2 regions of the Streptomyces sp. NEAU-sy36 genome follow, and region 2 is predicted to be linked to the other one. Evidence: riboswitches for the same ligand, from Rfam matches in the RefSeq annotation. Region 2 holds a riboswitch; the other holds the start of a gene.

Region 1 (7,769 bases), 5.4 Mb from region 2:
GTCGGCGATGACGGCCTCGGTGGTGAGGAACAGCGCGGCGATGGAGGCGGCGTTCTGCAGCGCGGAACGGGTCACCTTCGCCGGGTCGATGATGCCCTCGGCGACCAGGTCGACGTACTCGCCGGTCGCGGCGTTCAGGCCGTGGCCCGGGGTCAGGTTGCGCACCTTCTCCACCACGACACCGCCCTCAAGGCCGGCGTTGACGGCGATCTGCTTCAGCGGGGCCTCCAGGGCGATGCGCACGGCGTTGGCGCCGGTCGCCTCGTCACCCTCCAGCTCCAGCTTCTCGAAGACCTGGGAGGCCTGGAGCAGGGCCACGCCACCACCGGCGACGATGCCCTCCTCGACGGCCGCCTTGGCGTTGCGCACGGCGTCCTCGATGCGGTGCTTGCGCTCCTTGAGCTCCACCTCGGTGGCGGCACCGGCCTTGATGACCGCGACGCCGCCCGCGAGCTTGGCCAGGCGCTCCTGGAGCTTCTCGCGGTCGTAGTCGGAGTCGCTGTTCTCGATCTCGGCGCGGATCTGGTTGACGCGGCCGTTGACCTGCTCGGAGGAGCCGGCACCGTCGACGATGGTGGTCTCGTCCTTGGTGATGACGACCTTGCGGGCGCGGCCCAGGAGGTCCAGGGTCGCGTTCTCCAGCTTGAGGCCGACCTCCTCGGAGATGACCTCGCCGCCCGTGAGGATGGCGATGTCGCCGAGCATGGCCTTGCGGCGGTCACCGAAGCCCGGGGCCTTGACGGCGACGGACTTGAAGGTGCCGCGGATCTTGTTGACGACCAGGGTCGACAGGGCCTCGCCCTCGACGTCCTCGGCGATGATCAGCAGCGGCTTGCCCGACTGCATGACCTTCTCCAGGAGCGGGAGCAGGTCCTTGACGGAGCCGATCTTGGAGTTCGCGATGAGGATGTACGGGTCCTCGAGCGACGCCTCCATGCGCTCCATGTCGGTCGCGAAGTAGGCGGAGATGTAGCCCTTGTCGAAGCGCATGCCCTCGGTGAGCTCCAGCTCCAGACCGAAGGTGTTGCTCTCCTCGACGGTGATGACGCCTTCCTTGCCGACCTTGTCCATGGCCTCGGCGATCAGCTCGCCGATCTGGGTGTCGGCGGCGGAGATGGACGCGGTGGAGGCGATCTGCTCCTTGGTCTCGACGTCCTTCGCCTGCTCCAGGAGGGCGGCGGAGACGGCCTCGACGGCCTTCTCGATACCGCGCTTCAGAGCCATCGGGTTGGCGCCGGCGGCGACGTTGCGCAGGCCTTCCTTGACCAGGGCCTGGGCGAGCACGGTCGCGGTGGTCGTACCGTCACCGGCGACGTCGTCCGTCTTCTTGGCGACTTCCTTGACCAGCTCGGCGCCGATCTTCTCGTACGGGTCCTCGAGCTCGATCTCCTTGGCGATGGAGACACCATCGTTGGTGATCGTGGGGGCGCCCCACTTCTTCTCGAGGACGACGTTGCGACCCTTGGGGCCGAGCGTCACCTTGACGGCGTCCGCGAGCTGGTTCATGCCGCGCTCGAGGCCGCGCCGCGCCTCCTCGTCGAACGCGATGATCTTGGCCATGTGAAGTGGTCCCTCCAGGACTGGGGGTGATTCCTTCGGACCGCGCCCGCGCCCGCGACGGACGGCTCGCCGGCCTGCGGTTCCTTGCCCCACCTGGCCTGCGGGCCTCACCGACCCGGTCCTTCTTTGTCACTCTCACCTTCAGAGTGCTAACGCAATGATTAGCACTCGGCATGGTCGAGTGCAAGCGCCTTGGCGGGTACGGGCCCGCCGTCAGCCCCGGGCGAACGCACCGGCCGCCGGACATGCCGCAGGGCCCGCACCTCGTGCGAGGTGCGGGCCCTGCGGTCGAGAAACGTTCAGGCGGTGACGCGAACCATGTCGGCCTGCGGACCCTTCTGACCCTGCGAGATCTCGAACTCGACCCGCTGGCCCTCCTCCAGGGTGCGGTAGCCGTCCATCTGAATGGCGCTGTAGTGGACGAAGACGTCCGCACCACCGTCGACCGCGATGAAGCCGTACCCCTTCTCCGCGTTGAACCACTTGACGGTGCCCTGAGCCATGCCTAACTCCCCTATTACTGGCCCTTGCACAGATCCACACTTCGCGGACCCGGGTCAGACCTCACCCCCCAATCGGTCGGGGGCGTGCGCCGGAACGCGTCGACCGCGGCTGAATGTATCTGTCCAACTGCCGTCTGCAACAGGTCAATTGGACGAGAATTCTGGACGCGACCGATCCGGAATGTGGGGAGAATTCACCAGAGTTCAGGGCAAGTCGGGCCCCTTAAAACAACACAAAAGCCGCGAAAAACCCGTGCACTTTGGCTACTTCTTATCGGGCTCGCGGTGAGGAATCGAGGGCTTCCCCTCGGTGATCCGGGGCGTGTTCCCCAACTGTACCGCGCTCAATCACACAGAATTGCCCCCTCCGCTTCTCTCACGGAGAGGGCAATCCGATGAACCTTCCGTAACCGTCCTTACCGAAGGTAATGATCGGTCATTCGGTCAGCAGCCGCCGGCGACCGCCGGGATGATCGAGATGCCCGCGCCGTCCGGGGTGACGGTCTGCAGGCCCTGCTCGAAGCGGACGTCGTCGTCGTTGACGTAGACGTTCACGAACCGGCGCAGCTTGCCCTGGTCGTCCAGGACGCGGGCGGCGATCCCGGTGTGGTTCTTCTCCAGGTCCTCGATGACCTCGGCGAGGGTGGCGCCCTCGGCGGCGACCTCGGCCCGGCCGCCGGTGTAGGTGCGCAGGATGGTGGGGATGCGAACGGTCACGCTCATGCGAGGCCAGCCTCTCGGAAGGAGTCCAGGGTCGGGCGGATGGTGGCGGTCAGGCCGGTGCCGGCCACCGCGTCCAGGGTCTTCAGACCGTCGCCGGTGTTGAGGACGACGGTGGTCTTCGCCGGGTCGAGGACGCCGCCGTCGATCAGCTTCTTCGTCACGCCGACGGTCACCCCGCCCGCGGTCTCGGCGAAGATGCCCTCGGTCCGGGCCAGCAGCTTGATCGCGTCGACGACCTGCTCGTCCGTCACGTCCTCCACGGCGCCGCCGGTGCGCCGGGCGATGTCCAGGACGTAGGGCCCGTCGGCCGGGTTGCCGATGGCGAGGGACTTGGCGATGGTGTCCGGCTTCTGCGGCCGCACCACGTCGTGGCCCGCCTTGAAGGCGGTCGACACCGGCGAGCAGCCCTCGGCCTGCGCGCCGAAGATCTTGTACGGCCGGTCCTCCACGAGCCCCAGCCCGATCAGCTCCTGGAGCCCCTTGTCGATCTTGGTGAGCTGGGAGCCGGAGGCGATCGGGACCACGATCTGGTCGGGCAGCCGCCAGCCGAGCTGCTCGCAGATCTCGTACGCCAGGGTCTTGGAGCCCTCCGCGTAGTAGGGGCGCAGATTGACGTTGACGAAGCCCCAGCCCTCGCCGGCCGGGTCGCCGATCAGCTCGGAGCAGAAGCGGTTCACGTCGTCGTAGTTGCCCTCGATGCCGACCAGCTCGCCGCCGTAGACCGCGGCCATGACGACCTTGCCCTGCTCCAGGTCGTGCGGGATGAACACGCAGGAGCGCAGGCCGGCGCGGGCGGCGGCGGCGCCGACGGCGCCGGCCAGGTTGCCGGTGGAGGAGCAGGACAGGGTGGTGAAGCCGAAGGCGCGCGCGGCCTCCAGCGCCTGGGCGACCACCCGGTCCTTGAAGGAGTGGGTCGGGTTGCCGGAGTCGTCCTTGACGTACAGGCCACCGGTGACGCCGAGTTCGCGGGCGAGGTTGTCGGCCTTGACGAGCTTGGTCCAGCCGGGGTTGATGTTCGGCTTGTCGGCCACGTTCGCCGGGACGGGCAGCAGCGGGGCGTAGCGCCAGATGTTGGCGGGGCCGCTTTCGATGCGCGCCCGCAGTTCCTCGGTGTCGTAGGCGGAGAAGTCGTAGGCGATCTCCAGCGGCCCGAAACACTCCTCGCAGGCGAAGACCGGGCCGAGCGGGACGCGGTGGCCGCATTCCCGACAGCTCAGGGCGGCGGCGGGGCCGAGGTCGACGGTGGAACTGCCGGTGGTGGCAACTGTCTGCACAGCCATGGGAGGCGAGGCCCTTTCTCCTCATCTTCCTCACGACGCATCTCGCCGCGAGACGGATTTGGCACCTTCCCTAGCCGGGAGCCTCGCTGTTCGAAGACGAGAACCGGCTGGAGGGTTGCCGGGGCTTCATCGGGCCGTGTCCCTCTGCCCCTCTGGATGAGCGGTATTCGGTTGTGTATGCGGTTGTCGGCGCGCGTGGACCCCCGACATGCGATGGTCATCGGCGTTGTTCAAGACTGTAACCGAAGGCCTGGACAGTTGAGATAGTCGTCCGTACCGCGAGACAACCGTGAGGAGCCCGGGACCGTGCTGGAAGAAGTCGAGCGCTGGCTGAGCGACCGCTCCTGGTCCGTGCACGATCGGCCGATGCACCAGCTCCTGGCGGCCAAGCAGCGCACGGGCCAGACGGTCAGCGTGGTGCTGCCCGCGCTCAACGAGGAGGAGACCGTCGGCGAGATCGTCGCCGTGATCCGGCGCGAGCTGGTGGAGCGGGTACCGCTGGTCGACGAGGTGCTGGTGATCGACTCCGGGTCGACCGACCGCACCTCCGAGGTGGCGGCCGCGGCGGGCGCGCGGGTGGTGCACCGCGACGCGATCCTGCCCCGGATACCCGCCGTACCGGGCAAGGGCGAGGTGCTGTGGCGCTCGCTGCTCGTCGCCGGCGGGGACGTCATCTGCTTCGTCGACGCGGACCTGCGGGAGTTCTCGGCCGACTTCGTCACCGGGATCGTCGGCCCGCTGCTCACCGAACCGGACGTGCAGCTGGTCAAGGCGATGTACGACCGGCCGCTCGCCGGGTCGGCGGGGCAGGGCGGCCGGGTCACCGAGCTGATGGCGCGCCCGCTGCTGAACATGCACTGGCCGCAGCTGGCCGGGTTCGTGCAGCCGCTGGGCGGGGAGTACGCGGCCCGGCGCTCGCTGCTGGAGCGGCTGCCGTTCCCGGTGGGGTACGGGGTGGAGCTGGGCATGCTGGTGGACGCCCTGCACCTGGTGGGCCTGGACGCGCTGGCCCAGGTGGACGTGGGGGTGCGCAAGCACCGGCACCAGGACGGGCAGGCGCTCGGCCGGATGGCGGCGGCCATCTACCGCACCGCCCAGCTGCGGCTGGCGCGGGGCCATCTGGTGCGGCCCTCGCTCACCCAGTTCGAGCGGGGGGTGACGGGCTTCGAGCCGCGCACCTACTCGGTGGACACCGAGGAGCGCCCGCCGATGACCGAGATCGCCGAGTACGCCCACCGCCGGGTGGCGTGAAACCGGAGGTAGGGCTGTTCAGGGCCGCTTTCCGGGACGGTCCGTACGTTTGAGTGTTTCCGGGCCGGGCTAGGTTGAGGACCATGGCTTCCACGCACGGTGCTGAGGTGCTGGTCGCGTCCAATCGCGGCCCGGTTTCGTACACGGTCGGCGAGGGCGGGGTGCTGCGTCCCAAACGGGGCGGCGGCGGTCTGGTCTCGGGCCTTTCGGCCATCGGGCCGGAGGCGAACGCGGTGTGGGTGTGCGCCGCGCTGGGCGACGGCGACCGGGAGGCGGTCCGGCGCGCGGACGGCGGGCTGCTGCCGGTCGCGGACACCGGCGGGCAGCGGGTGCGGATGCTGGACATCGACGCGGAGGTCTTCGCCGACGCGTACAACGGCATCGCCAACTCGGTGCTCTGGTTCGTGCACCACATGCTCTACCAGACGCCGCTGGAGCCCGTCTTCGACGCCGGATTCCGGCGGCAGTGGGCGGCGTACGAGGCCTACAACCAAGCGTTCGCCGAGGCGCTGGCCCAGGAGGCGGCCGAGGGCGCGGCGGTGCTGATCCAGGACTACCACCTGGCGCTCGCCCCGCGGATGCTCCGCCGGCTCCGCCCCGACCTGCGCATCGGCCACTTCTCGCACACGCCGTGGGCCCCGGCGGAGTACTTCCGGCTGCTCCCGGACGACATCGCGGCCGAGCTGCTGACCGGCATCCTGGGCGCGGACCGGGCGGCGTTCCTCACGCAGCGGTGGGCGGACGCGTTCACCGAGTGCTGCCACGCGGTGCTGGGGCCCGGGATTCCCACCGGCACCCGGATCGGGGTGCACGGGCTCGGCGCGGACGCCGACTTCCTGCGCGCCCGCTCGCACGAGGCGGACGTGGACGAGCGGATGGCGGCGCTGCGGGCGGAGATCGGCGAGGGCCGCCGGACGATCGTCCGGGTGGACCGCACCGAGCTGTCCAAGAACATCGTGCGCGGACTGCTGGCGTACCGGCAGCTGCTGGACGCGCACCCCGAGTGGCGCGAGCGGGTCGTCCACGTGGCGTTCGCGTACCCGTCCCGGCAGGACCTCGCCGTCTACCGGGAGTACACGGCACAGGTGCGCCGGGTCGCCGAGGAGATCAACGAGCGCTACGGCACGGACGGCTGGACGCCGGTGGTGCTCCATGTGAAGGACGACTTCGCCCGCTCGCTGGCCGCGTACCGGCTCGCCGACGTGGCGCTGGTCAACCCCATCCGGGACGGCATGAACCTGGTCGCCAAGGAGGTGCCGGTCGTCTCCGACGAGGGCTGTGCGCTGGTGCTGTCGCGGGAGGCGGGGGCGTACGCGGAGCTGGGCGAGGACGCCCTGGTGGTGAACCCGTACGACATCACGGGCACGGCGCAGGCGCTGCACGCGGCGCTGAGCATGCCGGACGGTGAGCGGGCGGAGCGGTCGAAGCGGCTGGCCGCGGCGGCCACGGCGCTGCCGCCGGCCCAGTGGTTCCTGGACCAGCTGCACGCCCTGACGGATCAGTCGAGCTGACCCGCCAGCGCCCCGAGGAGCCGTACGACGCCCTCGGGGCCGTCGACCACCAGGTCGGCCTTCTCGGCCAGTTCGGCGACCTCCGAGCTGCCGCTGCACACCAGCAGGCCGGGCAGGCCCTCGGAGCGGAGCTTCTCGATGGCGGCGAAGGCGGGGAGGTCGCCGAGGTCGTCGCCGGCGTAGAGGACGGCCTCGGCGCCGGTCTCGCGGACGTACTCGCTCAGGGCGACGCCCTTGTCCATGCCGGGCGGGCGCAGCTCCAGCACCATCCGGCCGGGCTCGACGATCAGTCCGTGCCGGGTGGCGAGGTCGGTGAGGGGCCCGCGCAGCGCCTCGTAGGCGGCCTCCGGGTCGGCTGCGCGGCGGGTGTGCACCGCGACCGCGCGGCCCTTCTCCTCGATCCACGTGCCCTGCCAGGCGCCGGCCCGGTCGAGGACGCCGGGCAGTTCGGCGCGGACGGCGGCGACGCCGGGGTGCGGGGCGGGGGCGGAGACGGTGCCGGTGACGGCGTCCCAGCGCTCGGCGCCGTAGTGCCCGAGGACGGTGAGGTGGGCGAGGCCCGGGACGCCGGCGAAGCCGCCGTGGCGGACCGCGACGCCCGCGGGGCGGCCGGTGATCACGGCGACGTGGGCGACCTTGGGGGCGAGGGCGGCGAGCGCGGGGACGGCGTCCGGGTGGGCGCGGGCCTGTTCGGGGTCGGCGACGATGGGGGCGAGGGTGCCGTCGAAGTCCAGGCCGATCACCGCGGTGCGGGGCTTGGCCAGCAACGCGGCCAGCCCGTCCCGGCCGGCCTGGGTGGCTGGGGTCGGCAGAGGGTCCATGTACCGACACTATCCAGCGGGGGCCGCCATCACTCCTGTGGGCGTCCTCCCCGGTGTGAGCGGCCGGTGCCGGCCGGGCTCAGCGTTCCGCCCGGTGGGTGTCGCGGACCCGGCGCAGCC
Region 2 (7,769 bases):
ACTTCGTACATGACTGAAATAAGTGCCCGGAACCGCCAGTCCGCGAAAGGGGCTTCCCCCCTCGCCGTCCGGGTCCTGGAACTCGTGGCCTCGGGCCAGGCGTCGTCGCGCGCGGAACTCGCCGCTCTGCTCGGCGCCGCCCCCTCGACCATCTCCGTCGCCGTGGGGCAACTGGTCGAGCGCGGCCTGATCGCCGAGGAAGGCACCCAGTCGTCCACCGGCGGGCGCCCCCGCAAGGTGCTGCGGCTCGGCGGCACCGACGAGTTCGCCGTCGCTGCCGACCTCGGCGGCCGGCACGCCCGGATCGGCGTGGTGCTGCCCGGCGGTCGGCTGGGCGAGGTCTCCACCGTTCCGTTCGTCATCGCCGACGGCCCCGAGGAGGCGCTGCCCCGGCTCGCCGAAGCCCTGGAGGCGCTGGCCGAGGAGCGCGGACGCCACCGGCTGCGTGCCGTCGGCCTGTCCCTGCCGGGTCCCGTCGACATCGAGTCGGGAGCCGTCGTACTGCCGTCGCGGATGCCCGGGTGGAACCGCTTCCCGGTCGCCGCCTGGCTGGAGGACCGTTTCGGCGTGCCGAGCGCGGTCGACAACGACGCCAACTGCATGGCGATGGGCGAGCACACGGTGCGGCCCGCCGAACACCGGCAGTCGATCATGGTGAAGATGGGCTCGGCGATCGGCGCCGGCGTCATCGTCGACGGCCGCCTCTACCGGGGCGCGACCGGCGCCGCCGGCGACATCACCCACATCCGGATCGACGGCGCCGCCGACATCCCCTGCTCCTGCGGCAAGACCGGCTGCCTGGAGACCGTGGCCTCCGGTGCCGCCCTGGTGCGCATCCTGCGGGAACGCGGCGCCGACGTCGGCAGCATCGAGGACGTCGTACGCCTCGCGGTCGACGCCGACCCCGAGGCCACCGGCGCGGTCCGCCGGGCCGGGGAGCACCTCGGGCAGGTCCTCGCCGCCAACGTCAACTTCTTCAACCCGGACGCCGTCTACCTCGGCGGCATCCTCTCCACCCTCGAACCGTTCGTCGCCGCGGTCCGCAGCCAGCTGTACGAGAGCTGCCACCCGCTGGTCACCGAGCACCTCACCATCGAGCGGGCCCGCCTGGGCGCGGACGCCGGAGTCGTCGGCGCCGGACAGTTCGCCCTGCAACAGGGCATGGCCCACGCCGTACGCGACTTCGGCGGCACCGGGTCCGGTGCCGCACGCCCAGGCCGCCCGCCCCGCACCCGCTGACGCACCCCACCCCTACGAGGAGCCATGTCGGAATCCCGAACCGCCGCCGCCCGCCCGGTCATCGCCATCGCCGGGCTCGGCATCGAGTCGTCCACGTTCTCCCCGGCCCGCACCGAGGCCCCCGCCTTCCATCCCTCGCGGGGCGCCGAGGTGCTCGGCCGTTACCCCTTCCTCGCCCCCGGCGAGGAGCTGCGCGAGGCCGCCGACTGGCACGGTGCCCTGGTGGGCAAGTCGCTGCCGGGCGGCATGGTCACCGCCGCCGCCTGGTCCGCGCTCACCGACGAACTCGTCGGCCGGCTCGCCGCCCTGCCCCGGCTCGACGGCCTCTGGTACGACATCCACGGCGCGATGAGCGTGGAGGGCGTCGAGGATCCCGAGGCCGTCCTGCTGGAACGCATCCGCGCGACCGTCGGCCCCGACGTGATCGTCTCCACCTCGATGGACCTGCACGGCAACGTCTCCCGTGAACTCGCCCACCGCAGCGACCTCATCACCTGCTACCGGATGGCCCCGCACGAGGACCACCTGGAGACCAAGGAGCGCGCGGTGCGCAACCTGGTCGACCTGCTCGCCGCAGGCGGCCCCCGCCCGGTGAAGGCGTGGGTGCCGGTCCCGGTGCTGCTGGCCGGAGAACAGACCTCCACCCGCATCGAGCCCGCCAGGAGCGTGTACGCGGCGGTCGACGAGGTCGAGGCCATGGACGGGGTCACCGACGCGGCGATATGGGTCGGCTACGCCTGGGCCGACGCTCCCCGCAACCGCGCGGCCGTCGTGGTGACCGGCCCCGACCGGGAGGCGGTGTCGGCCGGTGCCGAACGCCTCGCCCGGGGCTTCTGGGAGGCCCGCCACGACTTCGACTTCGTCGCCCCGACCGGGACCTTCGACGGCCTCCTCGACGAGGCCCTGCGCTCGGACCACCGGCCGTACTTCATCAGCGACACCGGCGACAACCCCACCGCGGGCGGCGCCGGTGACGTCACCTGGGGCCTGACCCGGCTGCTGGAGCGCCCGGAGTTCCAGAAGGACGACGGACCGACCGTCCTGTACGCCTCGGTGCCCGGCCCCGCCGCCGTCGACACCGCCGTCGCCACCGGCGTGGGCGCCACCGTCACCGTCACCGCCGGGGCCGAGGTGGACGACCGGCACGCCGGTCCCGTCACCCTCACCGGAGTGGTGCACGCCATCCGGCACGGCGACCGCGACGCCGAGACCGAGGTCGTGATCCGCGTCGGCAGCGTGTACGCGATCCTCACCCGGCTGCGCAAGCCGTACCACCACGAACACGACTTCACCGACCTCGACCTCGACCCGCGCTCCGCCGACGTCGTCATCGTGAAGATCGGCTACCTGGAGCCGGAGCTGTTCGACATGGCCGCGGCGTGGAAGATGGCCCTCACCCCGGGAGGCGTCGACCAGGACCTGGTACGGCTCGGCCACCACCGCATCCGCCGGCCCATGTTCCCCTTCGACCGCGACATGGCCGACCCGGACCTGACGGCCCGGATCATTCCGGCCTCCGACCGGCCGCTCACCGGGGACGACGAGTGACGGGCCGCGCAGCCGCCCCCCACCATGCCCGGTCCGGTCCGCCGCCCGGCACCGGTACGCCGCGCGTCGCCCTGGAGATCGCCGTCACCTCCCCGGCCGGCGCCCGCACCGCCCGCGACCACGGAGCGGACCGGGTCGAACTGTGCACCGGACTGGAACTGGGCGGCCTGACCCCGTCGGCGGCCGCGGTGGAGTCGGTCGCGGCCGCCGGGGTGCCGACGCACGCCCTGGTGCGGTGCCGGCCCGGCGACTTCGCGTACGACGCCGAGGAGATCGCCCTGATGGTCGCCGAGGTGCGCTCGGTCGTCGCGTCCGGCGCCGCCGGCGTGGTCGTCGGCGCGCTGACCGCCGAGGGCGCCCTGGACACCGAGGCCGTCACCCGGCTGGCCGATGCCGCCCGTGACGCCGCACGGAGCCGGGGACGCTCGGTGGAGATCACCCTGCACCGTGCGATCGACCAGTCCGCGGACCCGGTCGCCGTCGCGGCCGCGCTCCCCGCGCTCGGGATCACCCGGGTGCTCAGCTCCGGCGGCGCGGCCACCGCGCCGGCGGGGCTGGCCACCCTCGCCGACATGGTCGCCGCCGCTCCCGGTGTGCAGGTGATGGCGGGCGGCGGTGTGCGCACCGCCGACATCCCCGCCCTGGTGGCCGCGGGGGTGGCCGCCGTGCACCTGTCCGCCAAGACCAGGGCCCGGCCCCGGCGCGGCGGCGCCTGGACACCCCTCGGGGTCTCGGGCGCCTCCGCCGCCGACGACACCCACTTCGTCACCGACGCGGAGGTGGTGGCCGAGGCCCGGCGGGCGCTGGACACCGCGGACGGGCACCCGGCGGCGTCCGGCGGGAGCGGCCAACCGGCGCTTCGCTGACGGAAGTTCACTGCTCGGTGGGGGGGCGTGCGTGTCGAGCGGACGCTCCCGGTCACGGGTTCCCCGCTGTCATCGGCTGGGTGTCCGTTCGGCGTGGCCGACGGCGGCTCAGCCGTCCGTTCCGGTCGGTTGCTGCCCGGTGGGGGCGCGGTTCGGGCACCGTGGCGAGGAGCCGCCGTGTCTCGTCGTGACGGGGCCCGATCAGGGCCTCCGCCGTGGTCCCTCCCCTGAGTCGCTCCGCCCTCACCGTTCGGTGATCTCGGCGAGCCATGCCGTGTCCTCCGGGCCCGCCTCCTCGCGGCCGGGCAGCCACCGGATCTCGCCGCTGCCCAGGGCGACCGTGGCCCGTGGCCGCATCGGTCCCTGCCCGCCGCGCGCGAGCAGGACCAGTTCCCAGACCGTCGCCGTCATGGCGGGGAGCCGGGCGGCGCAGTCGGTGGCGACCCGCCGCGGGTTCCGGGTCCGGCCCAGGGACAGGTGCGGGGTGAACTCCGCGGCCGGACCCCGGCAGCGCGGGAACCGCTGCCGCAGTGCGCGGTGCAGGTCCGCCCACGGTGCCGCGCCCGCCGCTGCCGGGTCGAGCCACACTGTGGAGTACGCCCGGTGCCGGAAGGCGCGCACCCCCGCCAGCCGCGCGGTGAAGACCGGCACCTCGGCCGCCGCCGCGGCGAGCAGCGGGGCGGCCCGCTCGAAGCCGGTCTCCGGGACGAAGCCGAAGAGCACGTTGACGTGCGGCGGCCAGCGGTGGATCTGCGGATCGTGTTCCCGGCGGACGTCCTGGAGCGGCGGCCACAGCTGGGCGGGCGGGATCCACGCCACCGCCGTGCGGGCCGTCGGGGACACGTCGAGGACGCCGACGGGCGCGGCCCGCGCCCGGCCCCCGCCCGCCTCGCCGTCCGTACGCATCACGCCTCCTCGCCCGCGAGCACCCCCTGCTCCAGGGTGCCGCCCGCCATGCTCCCGGCGCAGGTCGTCGCGGGGCGCCGCTCGGGGGACCCGGGGCGGCGAAGGGCCTCGGTGAGGCGGGCGGCCGCCTCGACGACGGTCCGCGAGAGGTGGGCGCCGGGGTGGCGGGTGAGGCGCCGGACCGGGCCGGAGACCGAGACGGCGGCCACCACCTGGCCGGACGGGCCGCGCACGGGTGCGGAGACGGAGGCCACGTCGGGCTCGCGGTCGCCGACGGACTGGGCCCAGCCGCGACGCCGTACGCCGCTGAGGGTGGTGGCGGTGAAGCGGGCCCCCCGGAGGCCGCGGTAGAGGCGCTCGGGCTCCTCCCAGGCGAGCAGGACCTGGGCGGCGGAGCCGGTCCGCATGGGCAGGGCGACCCCGACGGGAACGGTGTCGCGCAAGCCGGCGAGACGCTCGACGGCGGCCACGCAGATGCGCTCGTCACCCTGCCTGCGGTAGAGCTGGGCGCTCTCGCCGGTGGCGTCGCGCAGCCGGGCGAGGACCGGGCCCGCGGCGGTCAGCAGGTGGTCCTCGCCTGCGGCGGCCGACAGTTCCGAGAGCCGGGGGCCGAGGGTGAACCGGCCCGCCGCGTCCCGGGTGACCAGGCGGAGGCGTTCGAGCGCGACCGCGAGCCGGTGGACGGTGGGGCGCGTCAGTCCGGTGGTCGTGACCAGTCCGGCCAGCGTGGCGGGTCCGGCCTCCAAGGCACCGAGGATCAGGGCGACTCTGTCGAGCACGCCTACGCCGCTCGTCTTCTCCATGAATGGGTACTCCAGTCTCGGATCCGCGAGCGCGGCGGGGTCGCGCTCACGGGGGCTCCCGGGTGAGGAGCGGTGAGGTCAGCGGGGGCAGGCCGGAAGGATCGGCCGATCGCCTGCGCCGGACACGAGACGGGTACACAGAGGGGCCGGGGCGGGAAGCGCCCGGGCGTCGGACAGCACAGAGAGCACCGTGTCTCCTCATCTTTCCCGCGCCGCGTTGGCGACAGGCCGGAGTTGGCACTGATCCCGCTCGGTGGCGCGCGTGTCGCACGCCGACTCGACCGGGAAGTTGCCGGGGCTTCGTAGGGCCGGTCCCTCCACCCCTCTGGATGATTCGCGAGCAACTTTACAAGACGCCCCGGCTCGCCGGTCCGGGGGAGTCCTCGGCGCCCGCGCCCCGGGCCTGGTATTCGGCCAGGTCCGATCGGGTTCGTGCCAATCGACCGGCAACCCGTCTGCCGGACCACCGGGGCCCGGGTACACAAGGAGGCCGGGGCGGCCCGCTGCCGCCCCGTGGCGTGCGGGCCGGTGGTGGGGGAGGGCTGGACTGGTGCTGACCGGCGAGGTGTTGGTGCCGCTCGCGGTGGGGCGGTCCGAGGGCGGCGTCGCGCGGACGGGCCGGTGAGCCCCCGCACCCGCAAGGGGCGGGCGCCGGCCGGGCGGGTGGTGCGGCGGCGCGCCCGCCGGTCCGGAAGGCGGCGGCAGCGTGCGGACGACCGGCCGATCGGCCTCCTCGCCGCCGCGGTGCTCACCGTCGCCCTGGTGGTGGCCGTCGTCCACTGGCTGTCGGCCCACTGGTGGGTCCTGGTCCTCGTCGGCCTGCTCGCGGTGCTGGGCCTCGGCGCCCGGCTCCAGCTGAAGCGGCGGAGCGCGCGGTGGGAAGCGGTCCGGGCCCGGGGCCTGCGTTACGGGCTGGCCCGGCTGGACGCGCTGCACCACTCCCGGTTCGAGGAAGCGGTGCGCGACCTGATGCGGCGCGACGGCTGTCCGGACGCGGCCCGCGTCGGCGGTGGCGGGGACCTCGGTGCCGATGTGAAGGCCACCGACCCCTACGGGCGGCGCTGGGTGATCCAGTGCAAGCACCGCCGTGCCGGCCTGGCCGGGTCCGCCGTGGGCACACCGGACCTTCAGGTCCTCAATGGCACCGCCCGCCCGGTCCACGGCGCCGACGTCGCCGTGATCGTGACGAACGGCCGGGTCACCGCACCGGCCGTCGCGTTCGCCCGGCAGCAGCGCCTCCACGTGGTCGACCGCCACACCCTCGGGGCGTGGGCCGCCGGCTCGCGCCCCTTGTGGGAACTCCTCCGGGCGCTCCCGCCGCCCCGCAGGCCGACCGCCCGCTCCTGAGCGGAGCGCCCACGGCCGTGATCGCGAAGCGAAGGTAAGGTGACGCAAAAGGGGAGGGCATGTGGTCGAGACCGGGGTGGCTCGCACGGGGCGGAGAGACACCGACAGACGGTGCGGGTCTGTTGGTTGACGCGGTGAAGGGCAGGACACGCGCCCCCTTCGGTGGTCGAGGGGCCGCGCGGTCGCGGGCCGCGCGCCATGTGGTCCTCGCGACGCTTCTGGTCCTGGCGGGCACCGCTTGCGGTGGGCACGCGACCGCGGGCACGGCGGGCTCCGCCGGCGTGGGCGACGCGCTCTTCCCGGCACTGGGCAACGGCGGTTACGACGTCACCCACTACGACCTGGACCTCGACTACGTCCCCGAGACCAACCGCCTGAAGGGCTCGGCCGTGATCACCGCGCGCGCCACCAAGGGCCTGTCCCGCTTCGATCTCGACTTCGACGGGATGAAGGTGCGCGGCGCCACGGTCGACGGCGCGTCGGCCCATGTCGCGCGCGACGGGGCCGAGTTGACGCTGACGCCGGACGAGCCGATCGAGAAGGGGCGGACCTTCCGCACCGCGATCGAGTACGAAGGCGTGCCCCGCACCGTCGAGGACGACGAGGGGGCGGTGGAGGGCTGGGTGGAGACCGACGACGGCGCAACGGCCCTCGGCGAGCCGACCGGGTCCACGACCTGGTTCCCGGGCAACCACCACCCGTCCGACAAGGCCACCTACGATATCACGGTCGCCGTGCCACGGGACGCCGACGGCGACCCGTACGACGTGGTGGCCAACGGGGAGTTGGTGGCCGAGGAGGACCGGGGGGACCGGGTCGTACGCCACTGGCGTACCGAGGAGCCCATGGCGAGCTACCTCGCGACCGTCGCCGTCGGCACCTTCGACATCACCAGGACCCGGACGCCCGACGGGCTGCCCGTCTACCTCGCCGTGGACCCCGACGAAGCCCGAGCCGCAGAGCGGATCGAGGAGTTGGTGCCGGAGGTCGTCGACTGGGCGAGCGAACGCTTCGGGCCGTACCCGTTCTCCTCCACGGGCGCCGTCGTCGACCACCTCCC

Evidence for each region. Region 2 has a riboswitch for S-adenosylmethionine ahead of HZZ00_RS25040 (IclR family transcriptional regulator). Riboswitches for the same ligand answer to the same signal wherever they lie in the genome.
Region 1: linked by a shared signal. The riboswitch ahead of thrC (threonine synthase) and the one ahead of HZZ00_RS25040 (IclR family transcriptional regulator) in region 2 are both predicted to bind S-adenosylmethionine.

Annotation. Positions count from the first base shown of each region.
Region 1 covers NZ_CP058977.1:321,800-329,568, reverse strand. Annotated here, with positions in the region: gene groL (chaperonin GroEL) at 1-1,560, opposite strand, end outside; gene HZZ00_RS01530 (cold-shock protein) at 1,860-2,063, opposite strand; gene HZZ00_RS01525 (MoaD/ThiS family protein) at 2,508-2,786, opposite strand; gene thrC (threonine synthase) at 2,783-4,066, opposite strand; SAM riboswitch class I at 4,085-4,229, opposite strand; gene HZZ00_RS01515 (glucosyl-3-phosphoglycerate synthase) at 4,373-5,317, shown strand; gene HZZ00_RS01510 (trehalose-6-phosphate synthase) at 5,401-6,828, shown strand; gene otsB (trehalose-phosphatase) at 6,816-7,649, opposite strand; gene HZZ00_RS01500 (DUF3263 domain-containing protein) at 7,729-7,769, opposite strand, start outside.
Region 2 covers NZ_CP058977.1:5,730,690-5,738,458, reverse strand. Annotated here, with positions in the region: gene HZZ00_RS25060 (ROK family protein) at 10-1,239, shown strand; gene HZZ00_RS25055 (M81 family metallopeptidase) at 1,264-2,787, shown strand; gene HZZ00_RS25050 (copper homeostasis protein CutC) at 2,784-3,653, shown strand; gene HZZ00_RS25045 (2'-5' RNA ligase family protein) at 3,897-4,559, opposite strand; partial or broken gene HZZ00_RS25040 (IclR family transcriptional regulator) at 4,649-5,362, opposite strand; SAM riboswitch class I at 5,558-5,698, opposite strand; gene HZZ00_RS25035 (restriction endonuclease) at 5,984-6,709, shown strand; gene HZZ00_RS25030 (M1 family metallopeptidase) at 6,832-7,769, shown strand, end outside.